One region of the Kitasatospora sp. NPDC048662 genome, then DNA from elsewhere that is predicted to be linked to it. Evidence: riboswitches for the same ligand, from Rfam matches in the RefSeq annotation. Region 1 holds a riboswitch; each other region holds the start of a gene.

Region 1 (3,713 bases):
GAGGAAGGTGACCGCGGTGCGCACGGTGGCGTCCAGGCGGTCCCAGTCCATCGCGTTGATCAGGTCGTCGGCGGAGGCGCCCGGGGCGACGTGCGCGCCCAGGTTGACCGAGCCCAGGTTGCAGACCGCGGTCTCGGAGTCGTCGGTGACCTCCAGGATCTCGGTGCACAGGTTCGAGGAGTGCACCGTGCGGCCCGGCAGCGCGGTCTGGTTGGCGGCCCGGTTGGAGGCGTCCTTGAAGGTCATCCAGCCGTTGCCGGTCTGCGCCAGGGTGCGCATCATCCGGGCGTACAGGGTCTGCGCGGGGATGGTGCGCACGGCTTTGCCGGCCAGCTCGGCCTTGCGGTAGGCCTCGTCGAAGTCGGCGCCCCACAGGTCGACCAGCTCGGGGACGTCCGCCGGGGAGAACAGCGACCAGTCCTCGTTGGCGTTCACGCGGCGCATGAACTCGTCCGGGATCCAGTGCGCCAGGTTCAGGTTGTGGGTGCGCCGGGCCTCCTCGCCGGTGTTGTCGCGGAGCTCCAGGAACTCCTCGATGTCGGCGTGCCAGGTCTCCAGGTACACGCAGGCCGCGCCCTTGCGCCGTCCGCCCTGGTTGACCGCCGCCACGGAGGAGTCCAGGGTGCGCAGGAACGGGACGATGCCGTTCGACTTGCCGTTGGTGCCGCGGATCAGCGAGCCGCGGGAGCGGATCCGCGAGTAGGACAGGCCGATGCCGCCGGCGTGCTTGGACAGCCGGGCGATCTGCGCGTAGCGGTTGTAGATCGAGTCCAGGTTGTCCAGCGGCGAGTCCAGCAGGTAGCAGGAGGACATCTGCGGGTGCCGGGTGCCGGAGTTGAACAGCGTCGGGGAGCTGGTCAGGTACTCCAGGCGGCTCATCAGCTTGTACAGCTCGGCCACCTCCAGCACCGACTGCTCGGAGGTGCCGACCGCCAGGCCCGCCGCGACGCGCAGCAGGAAGTGCTGCGGGGTCTCCACCACCTTGCGGGTGATCGGGTGGCGCAGCAGGTAGCGGGACTGCACGGTGCGCAGGCCGAAGTACTCGAAGCGGTCGTCGCCGGCGGCGTCGATCAGCGAGTCGAACAGCTCGGTGTGGGCGGCGACGAACTCGGCGGTCGCGTCGCCGATCAGGCCCTCGGCGTGGCCGACGGCGATCGAGGCGGAGAACGAGGTGACGCCCTGGGAGGCGGCCTCGTCGGCGATCTCCATCGCGAGCAGGCGGGCGGCCAGCTTCGAGTACTGCGGGTCCTCGGCGATCATCGACGCGGCGGCCTCCACGGCCAGCCCGCGCAGCTCGGCGAAGTCCGAGCCCGCGTGGCGGCCGCGCAGCGCGGCGGCGGCGACGTGGCCGGGGTCCACCTGGGGGAGGTCGGTGCTGCGGTCGGTGAGCAGCCGAAGCAGCGCCGCACCGGGGTCGGTGAAGGCGTCGGCGGAACCCTGGGACGGCAGGGTGACTGAGGCGGCGACGGTCAAGGCGCACTCTCTCCTGTGGCGGCGGCGGACGTGGCTCAAGGTGTCCGGTGGCGCGCGTGCGGCAGGGGAGGACGGCACGCCGAAAACGCTCGATCGGCGCGCGAAAGACCCACCCCCGGCCCGCCCGCGAGGCCGGACGGCAAAGCTGTGCTGCATGGCGTCTGCGGGGATGCCGTGTCGCACACCGTCAGCAGGTCCTCGGACTGCGCGGGCGTCGCTACAGCCCGCTCACCGTTGCGGGGCAGTCCCGGATTCGCACCGGGTTCCCCTGCTTCGACAGCGAGGTCGAGCATACATGTTGTGGCGGCTGGAGCTGGCGGCACCAGATGTAGTAGCGCGTGTCGCGTCAGAGGTGCCGCGCGTAGACAACGGAAACCACGCCGGAGCCACCAGGGAACCGCCGCAGAACCGTCGCAGAACCGCCTCAGAACCGCATCGTGCAGACCATCAGGTCCACGCCCGGGGCCGCCTCCCAGTCCCGCTCGGGGGCGCGGAGGAAGCCCAGAGCATCGTAGATCCGGTGCGCCGCGGTCATCTGCGGCCGGGTGGAGGACGCCATCCCGGCCAGCTCGGGTTCCCGGCTGCGGTCGATCGCCGCGCGGTGTCCCGGAGGAGCTCGGCGTGGCCGGACCCGGGGCGGGTGCGGCCGTCGCCGGCGAAGGCTTCGACGCCGACCTCCCCGGCTCCGGCGAGATCGTGGTCCGGGGCGCGGCGGACGGTCGGGGAGTGCACCCGGACAGTGTGCCGGACGGCTCGCGGCGCGGTTCGGCCAGGTCCCGGTCAGGGGTGGGGCAGTGCTGGCAGGAACGCGCCGTTGCCGCGAAATCCCGCCACTGCCATGCTGGGCCGATGCTGAAGAACGTCGCGGTGATCGTGCTGGAGGACATCCACCCCTTCGAACTGGGCGTGGCCTGCGAGGTGTTCGGCATGGACCGCAGCGCCGCCGGCCTGCCCGGGTACGAGTTCGGCCTGGTCGGCGACCGGCCCGGCCCGATGCGCACCCACGCCGGCTTCGCGGTGCAGGTGCCCCACGGCCCGGAGCGGCTCGCCGAGGCGGACCTGGTGATCGCCGCCGCCACCGGCATCCGCGAGCACTACCCCGAGGCGCTGTGCGAGGCGCTGCGGGCCGCCCACGCGCGCGGCGCGCACCTGCTGTCGATCTGCTCCGGCAGCTTCCTGTTCGGCGCCGCCGGCCTGCTGGACGGCCGCCGCAGCACCACGCACTGGCAGTACGCCCACCTGATGGCCGAGCGCTTCCCACTGACCACCGTCGAACCCGACGTGCTGTACGTGGACGACGACCCGGTGATCACCTCGGCCGGCACCGCCGCCGGCATCGACGCCTGCCTGCACCTGGTGCGCAAGGTGCAGGGCGCCGAGGTGGCCCGGGAGATCGCCCGCCGGATGGTGGTCGCCCCGCACCGCGACGGCGGGCAGGCGCAGTTCATCAACCGCCCGCTGCCCGAGAGCGACGGCGACTCGCTGGCCGGGACGCTGGAGTGGATGCGCCGCCGCCTCGACCGGGAGGTCAGCGTGGACGACCTCGCCCGGCACGCCCACATGTCCCCGCGCACCTTCGCCCGGCGCTTCCAGCAGGAGACCGGCACCACCCCGCACCGGTGGCTGACCGGCCAGCGGGTGCTGCTCGCGCAGCGCCTGCTGGAGTCCACCGACGAGAGCGTGGACGCCGTCGCCGCCCGCTGCGGCTTCGGCAACGCCGCCACCCTGCGGCACCACTTCGGCCGCCGCCTCGGCACCACCCCGCAGGCCTACCGGCGGGCCTTCGGCGGCCCGGGCGGACCCGGGGGGCCGGGGCGGGCCGCCGAGCGGCAGCCCGCCTGACGGCCGTTCAGGACAGGTGCGAGGTCTGGTTCCAGCCGGACGGCCGCAGCCGGCCCTCGCGGGCCCGCCACACGCTGGTCGAGCAGTTGCCCACCGGCGGCAGCGCCAGCAGCTCCTCCTCGCCCAGCCGGTCCAGCACATGACGCAGCATCAGCACCGTGCAGTCGTGGGCGACCAGCAGCACCGGCCGGCCGGCCTCCTCCTCGTTCAGGTCGCGCAGCAGACCGCGCACCCGCAGCGCCACGTCCAGCCAGGACTCGCCGCCGGGCGGCCGGTAGTACAGCTCGCCCATCCGCCGCCGGCGTTCCGCCTCGGCGGGGTGGTCGCGTTCGATGGCGGCCTTGGTGAGCATCTCCAGCACGCCCAACTCGCGGTCGCGCAGCCGCTCGTCGTAGCGG
Region 2 (3,713 bases), on a different contig from region 1:
CGGGCCCGCTTCCGGTTCCCGTCGGGCCGTCACAGCAGCGGGGTGAGGAAGCGGCGCAGCGCCTCGGTGTACCCGGTCGGGTCGGCGTTCCACAGCGCCGCGTGCTGCGCGTGCGGCACCGGGTGCAGGCTCACCAGGTCGTCCCGCTCGGACGCCAGCCGCCGGGCGGCCGCCCACGGGGTGAGCGGATCGTCCGGGCTCTGCAGCAGCAGCGCGGGCGAGCGGAGGTCGGTGCCGGCCGCGATCCGGGCGAAACCGGCCAGGTCCACGCCGGTGCGGCCCTGCGCGGCGAGGGTGCCGAGCTCGGCGAGCATCGGGGACGCGCCGCCCCAGACGGCCGCCCGGCGCACCGAGTCCTCCCAGTCCAGCACCGGGGAGTCCAGCACCAGTCCGGCGATCTGCCCCCGGTGGGCGGAGTGCGCGGCGGTGTGCAGGGCGATGGTCGCGCCGACCGACCAGCCGCACAGCACCACGTTGCGCGCGCCGAAGTCCAGCGCGGTGCGGATCGCCGCGTCGACGTCCTGCCACTCGGCCTCGCCGAAGTGCGCCAGCCCGTCCGGCGGGGCGGGGGCGCCGGCGTCACCCCGGTAGGTGACCGTCAGGGAGGGCATCCGCAGCGAGCGCAGCAGCGGCAGGACGGGCAGCGCCTGCGAGCGGTCGGCGGCCGCGCCGTGGATCAGCACCATCCAGGTGCCGCGAACCCCGGAGGTGCGCCAGGCCGGGAAGGCGCCGAGCTCGCCGGCCACAACGGTCTCGGCGAAGTCCAGGCCGAGCGCGGTGCGCGGGTCACCGATCAGCACCCGGGGCGTGAGCCGAACCTCGGTGCCGACGGTCAGCGTCCCGTACTCGGCCCGCTCCAAGCGCCGGGTGACCTGCCCGCCCCCGGAGCCGAGCACCTCGCCGACCACGGCGTGGCCGCCCTCGTCCCACTCCAGCCCGTAGTGCCCGCGCCGGACGGTGTCCGCGGTCGCGGTCAGCGCCACCCGGCCCGGACCGAGCTCCAGCACGGTGACCGGCGGCTGCACGACCGCACCCGGCTGCACCACCTGGTCCGACACCTTCCGGCCCAGGAGCAGGAACGCCGCCGCTCCGGTCCCTGCGGCGGCGGCTGCGACAACGGCGGCGGTTCCCCAACGCATGGCGGTCTCCCGGGGGCTGACAGTCCTGTGCCCTCCAGTGCACCCGCCCGCAGGCCGTCCGGCGAATCGGGGCGGCACCGCGGGTGACGTGCCGGCGCGGGGCCGGCCGGATGGCGCGGGCCCGGTCGCGGACGTCGGGCGCGGGGTGACGGCGCAGTCGTCCAGCAGCCGGCGCCAGGGCTCGGACCAGCGGCCGGGGCGGGGCGGCGAGGGCGCCTCGGCGGCGGGCCGGCGCGCCGCGGCTGGGGCGGGGCGGTGTCCTACAGGGAGGCGGCCGCAGCGCTGAAGGCACTTGGTGCCCGGGCGCGCAGGGACGGCTCGGTCGGCAGGATCACGGCGGCGGCCCGGCGGAGGTGGTCCGGTCGGTGAGCTCCGCTCCGGGGGTGTCCAGGACGGCCTGCGGGTGGCGGCGGCCGAGCGGGGCGGTGAAGTTCACGGCGTGGACGGACGCGGGCAGTTTGCCGCGCTGCGGTCGCCGGTGGAGGCGACGCGGAGCAAGGGCGGATGCGCGCGACGGGCCTGGCGGCGGAGGCGTTGCGCGGGCGGGTGCGCCGAACGGGGGGCCGGGGTCAGTGCTTGCAGGCCTTGGCCTGGAACTCCGCCACGGGGACGGTGGAGGTGGAGGTGCTGCCGTCGGAGGCGGTGCGGTGGTAGCGGACGTTGCCCGGCGTGAGCTGCTCCAAGTCCTCCGGGGTGAAGTCGACGTGCGTCGACGACCGGGAGCTGTCCTTGGTCCAGCCGTAGAGGTGGTAGGTGGTCCCGGCGTCGAGTGGGGCGGCGGACTTGCCGGTCTCCCAGCCCTCGGCGGGTGCGTCCAGGGTCCAGGTGGTCAGCCCGGGCCGGAGGGCGGAGTGGGCGGTCCAGGTTCCGATCGTTTCCTCGTGGCTGCCCTCGCTGGTGTAGAGGGTCGCTCCGTCGATCCGGTCGCCGCAGACCAGCAGGACGCCCAGCGGGTGGCCGTCCTCGGTCACGGATATCCCGGCGACGGCGTCGCTCGGGACGGTGCACCCCGAGGTCGCGGCCAGCGCGGCCAGGACCGCGGCGATCTGCGCGGCGCGCCGGGCCAGTTGTCGCACGGTGTCTCCCCCGGTGTCCCGCCGGTCCGGACCGTCCGGGTGGCGAATGTGGCTGCATCCTAGGGCGTCCGGATGCGCTCTGACCTCGGCGCCGGCGGTGGGCCGGTGTCCGACGGGGTGTGACCAAACGCTCCGGCGGCCTCGGTTGACTGCCGCGAAGCGGGCGTGGTGGGATCTTCGGGCCAAACGGAGGCAAGCAGAGGAAGCCGGTGCGAGTCCGGCGCGGTCCCGCCACTGTGACCGGACACCCCGCGCGGGGGTGACCGGAAGTCAGGAGACTCTGGCCCCCGTTCCGTCGATCCAGGGCGCGGACCCTGAGTGAGGACACAACGCCATGCGGGCTGCCCCGTACCTGGTGGGCGCGGTCGCGGGGTATCTCGCGGACGCCCGGCTCGGAGACCCCCGGCGCGGACACCCCGTCGCGCTGTTCGGCACCGCCGCGGGACGGCTGGAGCGCCGGCTGTGGCGCGACCACCGCGGGGCCGGCGCACTGCACACCGCACTCGCCGTCGGCGCCGTCGCGGGCGGGGCGGCGCTCGCCGCGCGGGCCGTCCGTCGCTCGCCGCTCGCCGCGGCAGCACTGACCGCCGGTGCGACCTTCACCGTCCTGGGCGGGACGTCACTCACCCGGGAGGCCCGGGCCATCGGGCGTTCGCTGGCCGCCGAGGATCTGACGGCCGCTCGGGAACGGCTGCCGCACCTGTGCGGACGCGACCCCTCCGGGCTGGACGAGCAGCAGGTCGCCCGGGCGGTGGTCGAGTCGGTCGCGGAGAACACCGCCGACGCGGTCGTCAACGCCCTGGTGTGGGGCGGCCTGGCGGGCGTCCCGGGGCTGCTGGCGTTCCGGGCCGTGAACACGCTCGACGCGATGGTCGGCCACAAGTCGGCCCGCTACCGCCGCTTCGGCTGGGCCGCCGCCCGCCTCGACGACCTCGCCGGGTGGCCCGGGGCCCGGCTCACCGCCCTGCTGACCGTCGCCGCGTCCGACTCCCCCGCCCGGACCTGGCGGGTCTGGCGCCGGGACGGCTCCGCCCACCCGAGCCCCAACGCGGGCCAGGCGGAAGCCGCGTTCGCCGGTGCGCTCGGCGTGCAACTGGGCGGGACGCTGCGCTACGGCGAGCGCGTCGAGCACCGGCCGGTCCTGGGCGCGGGCCTCCCGCCGGTCGGCCCGGCCGACATCGACCGCGCCTGCCGCCTCTCCCGCCGGGTCGGCGCACTGGCCCTGGGCGTCACCACCGCCACGCGCTACCTGATCCTCGCCCGGCGCGGCCGGCGGTCGAAGTGACTGCGCCGCTGGACGCGGATCTCTGGAAGCGGCCGGTGCAATTGGATGTGACGGAGGGAGACTTCGGCATGCCGCCGTCTCCCGCCTCGCGCAGTTCCTCGCGTCCCTTGCTCCCGCGCGACGCGGCACTCGCGTGCGGGCGGGCGGTGCAACTGGCCCCGGCGTGGTGCGGCTTCGGCATGCCGCCGTCTCCCGCCTCGCGCAGTTCCTCGC
Region 3 (3,713 bases), on a different contig from region 1:
CCGGATCCGTTGCGGCCGGGCGAGGTGGGGGACGCCGCGTGGCAGCGGATCTCGCGGAGCGGGACGACGATCGCGGCGCTGCTGATGGACCAGAAGGTGCTGGCGGGTGTCGGCAATGTGTACCGGGCGGAGGTGCTGTTCCGGCTGGGTATCAGTCCGCACCGGGCGGGCCGTGATCTGCGTCGCGCCGAGTGGGACGCGATCTGGGCGGATCTGGTGGCGCTGATGCGTGAGGGGGTCGCGGCGGGGCGGATCGACACCGTCCGGCCGGAGCACACGCCGGAGGCGATGGGGCGTCCGCCGCGGGTGGACGACCACGGTGGTGAGGTGTATGTGTACCGGCGGCAGGACCAGCCCTGCCTGGTCTGTGAAACCCCGGTGCGGACCGAGGAGTTGGCGGCCCGGAACCTGTTCTGGTGCCCGCGCTGCCAGCAGTCCTGACGGGCCGTCATCACGGAGGGTAATGACAAAGCCTTGACGCAAGGTTGACCGGCCCTTGGGCGAGGGCCCCGGAGCGCGCTACCTATTGTCGGGTCCATGCCCGTGCAACCGTTCCGGGGCCCGCGCCCGACCCCGGCCCTTCCGGTCCTGCCGTACCGCAAGCCCACCAAGGGCCGCGACTACTGGGTGCTGGACGACGTCCTCCCGGACCCGGACGCGGTGCGCGCCCGGCACCTGGCCCGCACCGACTGGGACGAGGGGTACCCGCACAAGCCGGAGTCCTGGCCGGGGCTGCGGGCGATGCCCGGCCTGGAGCCGGACGAGTTGGCACACGTCGAGAAGCTGGTGCGGGAGACCGTGCAGGTGCCGCGGATCTGGGCGCTGAGCGAGGCCGAGGGCGGCACGTTCAACCACAACTGCGTGCAGGTGGTGGGGGCGGGGGAGTGCGAGCCGCGCCCGCACACCGATTCGCGTTCGCTGTGCCGCTACGCCGCCGTGCTGTACCTCAACCCGAACGTGCCGAAGCGGTGCGGGACGAGTTTCTACCGGCAGAGCCTGCCCGGGGGCCGGCTCGGCGGGAACACCGTGGTCGCCCCGCACAACAACCTGGTGGACGCGCTCGGCACCCGTTTCGTCCCGCCGGACTCGTTCACCGAGGACCTGGCCGTCCCGCACCGCTACAACCGGCTGCTGCTGTACACCGCCAACCTGATGCACACCGCCACCGAGTACTACGGCGCCACGCTGGACGAGAAGCGGATGACCTGCGTGTTCTTCTGGATGGCGTGACGCGCCGTCAACCGGCCGGGTGGGAGTGATCTGCGACACCCGCGGACGGGTCCGGTCTTGCCGCTGCGCCCGGGGCGGTTCTACGGTGGTCGGGCCGTGGTGTTCGGGAAGCCGGTGCACTGTGCCCGTCACAGGAGTCCGGAGCGGCCCTCGCCACTGTGATCGGGGAGTCGTCGGCTCCCACCTCGTGCCACTGGCCGTTCGCGGCCGGGAAGGCCGGGCGCCGACGCCGAACACCCCGTCAGCCAGGAGACCGGCCACGGCATCTCACGAAGTGATCCACGAGGTGCTGGAGCGTGATGCGCGGATGACCGCGTCCGATTCGACCATGCCCGGAAACGTCCCGGGCTCCCCTCTTCCTGCTTTCCGCTGGCGTCGCGAGGACACCTGGCGCACGGCCGGCCTGATGGCGGTGATCCTGGCCCTGCACGTGGCGGCGTTCGGGACGCTGCTGTTCCTGGTGGTGCCGGAGAAGTACCAGGTGGGTACCCAGGTGTTCGGGGTGGGCCTGGGCATCACCGCCTACACCCTGGGCATGCGGCACGCCTTCGACGCCGACCACATCGCGGTGATCGACAACACCACCCGCAAGCTGATGGCGGACGGCCGCCGGCCGGTCTCGGTGGGCTTCTGGTTCGCCCTCGGGCACTCCTCGATGGTGGTGCTGATGGCCGCGCTGGTGGCCGGCGGGGCCGCGCTGGCGGGCACGCTGATGGACAAGGACTCGACGACCCATCAGGTGCTGGGCACCATCGGCACCACCGCCTCGGGGGCGTTCCTGTACCTGATCGCGGCGCTCAACCTGGTGGCCCTGCTGGGCATTCTGCGGGTGTTCCGGGCGATGCGGGCCGGCGTGTACGACGAGGCCGAGCTGGAGAAGCACCTGAACTCCCGGGGCTTCCTGGCCCGGGTGCTGAACCGGGCGACCCGGTCGATCACCCGGCCCGGCCAGATGTTCCCGGTGGGCATGGTGCTGGGCCTGGGCTTCGACACCGCCACCGAGGTCACTCTGATGGTGATGGCGGGTTCGGGCGCGGCGTCCGGCGTGCCCTGGTACGCGATCGCCTGCATGCCGCTGCTGTTCGCGGCCGGGATGAGCCTGTTCGACACCCTGGACGGCACGTTCATGAACTTCGCCTACCAGTGGGCGTTCTCCAACCCCGTCCGCAAGGTGTACTACAACCTGACCATCACGGGGCTGTCGATCGCAGTGGCCTTCGTGATCGGCACCATCGAGCTGGTCACGGTGCTGCACGACAAGTTCGGGCTGGACGATCCGGTGTCCGGCTGGATCGCCGGACTGAGCCTGGACAACGTGGGTTTCGTGATCGTCGGCCTGTTCGTGGTGGTGTGGGCGGCGGCGATCGGCTACTGGCGGATCGCCCGCCGTTCCAAGGCGTTCTCCGGAGCGGGCACGTTCTGACGGAACGTCAACCGGCGGCCAGGATCAGCGTTCCGGCGACGGCCAGCCCGGCGCCGACCACCTGGACCCGCAGCAGGCGTTCCTTGAGCAGGCCGCGCGCCATCAGCGCCGTCACCACCGGGTAGAGCGAGGCCAGCACCGCCGCCACCGCGACCGAGCCCAGCTGGGTGGCGGCGGTGTACAGGCCGTTCGCGGCCACGTCGGCGACGCCGACGGCGGTCAGCGAGGGCAACGAACGGGCCGCGCCGCGCAGTTCGAGCGGCTCCCGGCCGGCGGCGGCGGCCAGCATGCCGATGCCGACCACCGCGTTGGTCAGTCGTTGCACGCACAGCGTCAGCAGCAGGCCGCCGTCGGCGCCGGCGTGCCCGATCAGGGCGAGCGCCGCGCCGAACGCGAACGCGGCGGAGAGGGTGAGGACCAGGACCCGGCGGCTCACGGCCGGTCCGCCGCGCTGCGGGCCGCCGGCCAGCGCGACCCCGGAGATCGCCACCAGGATCCCCAACCCCTGGACGGCGCCCGGCCGTTCACCGAGGAACAGGCCCACCCCGATCGGCACCAGCACGCCGACGGTGGCCAGCGGCGACACCACGCCCATCGGCCCGAGCGCCAGCGCCCGGTAGAAGGCGAGCAGCGCGATGGGCCCGATCACCCCGGCCGCGACGGCGTACCAGAGCGCGGGCCCGGCGTCCGTCCAGCCGCCGGTGGCGGTGACGGCCAGTACGAGGACCAGGGCCGCCGCGGTCTGCGAGAGCACCACCACGCCGAGCGCGGGCAGGCGGCGGGTGATCGCGCCGCCGCCGTAGTCGGCGACGCCCCAGAGCAGGCTGGCGAGCAGCGCGAAGGCGGCGCTCATGAGGGCGTCGGGCGGGGAGCGGGGGGCAGCATGATGGACTCCGCAGTACAGTCGGTGGATCTGTCCTGCCGCCGCAGCATAGTTCAGCCAACTGAACCGACCCAACTAAAATATTGGACTCAAGCGTGCCGGAACCCGATCTCGTCACCCAGGCCCTCGCCCGCAACCTCAAGCGGCTGCGCACCGAGCGCGGCCACACCCTGGACG
Region 4 (3,713 bases), on a different contig from region 1:
GTTGAAGGTGCGCTGCTGGTAGCCGGCGGCGGCGTTGACGTTGGAGTAGGTGGCCAGGGTGGTGCCGTTGGCCGTGACGGTGAGGGTGTCGAAGACGGTGGTGGTGGAGGAGGCGCTGTCGATGTGCAGCCAGAAGCTGAGGTTGTAGTTCGCGCAGCCGGTCGGCAGGGTGACGGTCTGGGCGAGGGTGTCGGTGTTGGTGGCGCCGTAGCCGTCCAGCCAGACGTCGTAAGTGCCGCTGTGGGCGGGCTCACTGGTGCTGCTGTTGATGGTGCTGGAGCCGCCGCTGTTGGTCTCGGTCCAGCCGGAGGTGCTGCCGCTCTCGAAGCCGGGGTTGGTGATCAGCTGGGCGGGGGTGCAGGTGGTGCCGCCGCTCGCGGTGACCGTCCAGGTGAAGGTGGCGCTGGCGGACGGGCCGGTGGAGTCGGTGGCGGTGACGGTGACCGTGCTGGTGCCGGCGGTGGTGGGGGTGCCGCTGATCAGGCCGGTGGCGGGGTTGACGGTCAGTCCGGCGGGCAAGCCGGTGGCCGCGTAGCCGAGGGTGCCGCCGGCGGTGTCGGTGGCGGACAGCTGGAGGCTGGTCGCGGTGCCGACGGTGGCGGTGCGGGCGCCCGGGTTGGCGAGGGAGACCGAGCCGGTGTTGCCGCCGGAGCCGCTGCCCTGGGCGAGCCAGGCGGTGGCGTTGAGGGCGAGCGCGGCGTCGGTGCCGGCCGGGTCGTTCCAGCCGTTGTAGAGGGTGTTGCCCGACTGGCCGGTGCCGTCGTCGATCGGCGAGGAGTCGCCCCAGATCGCCACCCGGCCCTTGCCGAAGGTCGAAGTGGCGAACGCCGCGCCGGTGTTGCCGCTGTAACCGGTGCGGTAGACCAGGCCCTTGACGTTCGGGTTGTCGGCGGGCTTGAGGGTGAAGGTGGTGCCGTTGCGGATGATCGAGCCGGTGACGGTGCCGAACGGCCCGTTGATCACCGGGTCGGCGGTGGCGGAGATCGCCCGCGGGTTGTCGGTGGTGATGTTCAGCAGATCGACGGAGAAGCCGAACGGGTCGTTGTTGTTGACGCCGTTGCTGGTCAGCAGGTCGTTGATGATGGCCGGGGAGTCCCAGCCGTCGTTGTTGCGGTCGCTCTGGGTGTGGTCGGAGATCAGGAACAGGCCGCCACCGTTCTGGACGAACGTCATCACGGCGGTCTTCTCGGCCGCGCTGAGGCGGATGTTGGGCTCGGGGATCACGAACTCGTCGAAGTTGGCGAGGTCGAGCGCGCCGCCGGTGCCGTAGGTGATGGTGTTGCCGGCGGGCAGCGTCTTCAGGCTGTAGTTGCCGGTCTTCTGCAGGGCCACGCCCCAGGCCGAGATGGCGCCGGTCCAGCTGGTCTCGCTGCTCGGGTTGGCGTTCTGCGCCAGCGGGTCGGGCTGGCTGGTGGAGATGATCCAGTCCGCGTTGCCCGCGGTCTCCGCCTTGGTGTTGTCGAACAGCACCCGCTTCGGGGTGGTGGCGGCGGCCGCGGCGGCGTTCTTGGGGGTGGCCGCGGTGGCGTGCTGCGGGACGGCGCTCGCGCCGGCGGCGACCACCAGTGCGGTGGCGGCGAGGGCCAGCGGGCGGGCGGCCTTCCACGTTCTGATCATCTGTCAATCTCCTCGAACCACAGGAACCATGGGGGTGCGGGTGCGCCTGCGCTACGCGCGTAGGCGGGCACACGCTGCCATGGTGGGGTAATCGGAGCTTGAACGGAACATGTCGATCACACGCCGTCCGCAATGATGCGGTTTGTCCCCACGTGATGGTGATCACTCAAAGCCGCGAGCCCGGAACGCCAGGTGGGACGGCGTTCCGGGCTCGGGGCTCAGGGCTCGGGCTCGGGGCTCGGGCTCGGGGCTCGGGCTCGGGGCTCGGGCTCGGGGCTCGGGCTCGGGCTCGGGTGGTGACGAGGTGTCAGGCAGCTGCGGGTTCGAGCAGGGCCGGGACGGGGCGCGGGTGGCTGTCGGCGTCGATGGCGACGAACGTGAGCCTTCCGGTGGCGACCCGGGTGACCGGGCCGGTGGCGTTCCAGCGCTCGGCGGTGACGGTGACGTGGACAGTCATCGAGGTACGCCCGGCCCGCTCCAGCTCGGCGTGCGCGGTGAGCAGGTCGCCGGCCCGGACGGGGGCGAGGAAGGTCATGCCGTCCACGGCGGCGGTGACGGCCGGGCCTTCGGCGTGCCGGGCGGCAGCGGCGGCCGCGGCGTCGTCGATGAGCTTCATCACCACGCCGCCGTGGATGGTGCCGTAGAGATTGGTGTCGTGCTCACTCATGATGTGCGCGAGCGTCACCTGGGACGCCTGCGCGGGCTTGGCGGCGGACACCACGGGTGCGACGGTCTGATCTGCCACGTCAACTCTCCTTCGCGAGTCGCGGCTTGGGCGATCCGCGGCACCGGTGGGCGCTGCGGGCGGCGGCAGGTCTTCGGACTCGCGGACATCTCCCGTGGAGGGCCTGCCTACTGGCCGTCGCTTCCCGGACCGGTCGGGCCCAGTGCGTGTGACGGCGGTCGTTCCCGCTCACCGCTGCGAGGCAGTCCTGGACTCGCACCAGGTTCCCTCTTACGACGCCCCTGCCCTGGCTCGGACGGGTGCGAACCGCTGCCCGACCAGCCTATATCCCCGCCGGAGGTGCTCAGTCCGCCCGGCGGTCAAGGGGGCCGCCAGCCTGCCGGACGACGCCACGGGGCGTCCACGCGGGGCGGGGCGGCGTGAGTCGCAGCGCACAGGCCTCGGCGACGACGGGAGCAGGACGTGGTGGCAGGCCCGGAGCGCTCCCGTCCGACGGTCGGGCCCACGGCAGTTGGTGCACCCGGCGGCCGCGCGAGTGGCGGCCCGGCCGGGGGCGGTCAGGGGGTCGGGCGGTGCCAGGGGGCGTCGGGGCGGGTGGGGGTGGGGTTGGCGGTCAGGCGCAGGGCGTAGGTGTCGGTGGTGACGGGGCCGAGGTAGTGGTGGCCGGTGAGGTGGCACCAGGCGGGGAGGTCGAGGGGGGCGGCGGGGTCGGTGGCGTGGATGTGGACGAGGGTGCCGGCGGGGGCGTCGGCGATGGCGGCGCGCAGCCGCAGGAGCAGGGTGACGCAGAGCAATCCGCGTCCGTCGATGGTGAGTTGGGGGGTCTGGTGGTCCGTCATCGTCGGGCCCGGGTGGCTGCGGTGGCGAGGGCGGGGAGGGTCAGCAGGGCGACCAGGCCGCCGCCGAAGGCGAGGACGGGGTAGCCGGCCAGGTCGACGACGGCGCCGGAGGCGAGGCCGCCGGTGGCGCCGGAGATGGCGATGGCGACGTCGACGCTGCCCTGGGTCTTGGCGCGGGTGGCGAGCGGGACGGCGTCGGTGAGGATCGCGGTGCCGGAGACCAGGCCGAAGTTCCAGCCGAGGCCGAGCAGGACGAGTGCGAGGGCGAGCAGCGGGAGGGAGCCTGCGGGGGCGAGGGCGGCGAGCACGCCGGCCGCGAGCAGGGTGAGTCCGGCGGCGGCGCCGACGGTGAGCGGGCCGTGCCGGTCGACCAGGCGTCCGGTGAGCGGGGAGGGCAGGTACATCGCGGCGACGTGCAGGGCGATGACGAACCCGGCTGCGGCGGTGCCCTGTCCGGCGTCGTGCATGTGGACGGGCGTCATGGTCATCACGCCGACCATGACGAGCTGGGTGACCACCATCACCTGCGCTCCGAGCAGGACGCGATTGCGGGTGCGGGCCGTTGACGTGCC

The links. Region 1 has a riboswitch for cobalamin ahead of ACZ6R9_RS07680 (ribonucleoside-diphosphate reductase subunit alpha). Riboswitches for the same ligand answer to the same signal wherever they lie in the genome.
Region 2: linked by a shared signal. The riboswitch ahead of ACZ6R9_RS22940 (cobalamin biosynthesis protein) and the one ahead of ACZ6R9_RS07680 (ribonucleoside-diphosphate reductase subunit alpha) in region 1 are both predicted to bind cobalamin.
Region 3: linked by a shared signal. The riboswitch ahead of nicT (Nickel transporter NicT) and the one ahead of ACZ6R9_RS07680 (ribonucleoside-diphosphate reductase subunit alpha) in region 1 are both predicted to bind cobalamin.
Region 4: linked by a shared signal. The riboswitch ahead of ACZ6R9_RS12365 (acyl-CoA thioesterase) and the one ahead of ACZ6R9_RS07680 (ribonucleoside-diphosphate reductase subunit alpha) in region 1 are both predicted to bind cobalamin.

Annotation. Positions count from the first base shown of each region.
Region 1 is NZ_JBVJHA010000002.1:381,912-385,624, reverse strand. Features, by position in the region: gene ACZ6R9_RS07680 (ribonucleoside-diphosphate reductase subunit alpha) at 1-1,473, opposite strand, end outside; cobalamin riboswitch at 1,646-1,806, opposite strand; gene ACZ6R9_RS07675 (hypothetical protein) at 1,898-2,032, opposite strand; gene ACZ6R9_RS07670 (GlxA family transcriptional regulator) at 2,323-3,315, shown strand; gene ACZ6R9_RS07665 (histidine phosphatase family protein) at 3,323-3,713, opposite strand, start outside.
Region 2 is NZ_JBVJHA010000008.1:222,791-226,503, reverse strand. Features, by position in the region: gene ACZ6R9_RS22950 (alpha/beta fold hydrolase) at 30-1,139, opposite strand; gene ACZ6R9_RS22945 (hypothetical protein) at 1,709-2,215, opposite strand; cobalamin riboswitch at 2,389-2,518, shown strand; gene ACZ6R9_RS22940 (cobalamin biosynthesis protein) at 2,550-3,500, shown strand.
Region 3 is NZ_JBVJHA010000011.1:160,346-164,058, forward strand. Features, by position in the region: gene ACZ6R9_RS26305 (Fpg/Nei family DNA glycosylase) at 1-441, shown strand, start outside; gene ACZ6R9_RS26310 (DUF6445 family protein) at 538-1,230, shown strand; cobalamin riboswitch at 1,311-1,506, shown strand; gene nicT (Nickel transporter NicT) at 1,559-2,653, shown strand; gene ACZ6R9_RS26320 (EamA family transporter) at 2,661-3,506, opposite strand; gene ACZ6R9_RS26325 (helix-turn-helix domain-containing protein) at 3,632-3,713, shown strand, end outside.
Region 4 is NZ_JBVJHA010000003.1:397,858-401,570, reverse strand. Features, by position in the region: gene ACZ6R9_RS12370 (putative Ig domain-containing protein) at 1-1,617, opposite strand, end outside; gene ACZ6R9_RS12365 (acyl-CoA thioesterase) at 1,925-2,362, opposite strand; cobalamin riboswitch at 2,410-2,628, opposite strand; gene ACZ6R9_RS12360 (sulfurtransferase TusA family protein) at 2,860-3,141, opposite strand; gene ACZ6R9_RS12355 (MFS transporter) at 3,138-3,713, opposite strand, start outside.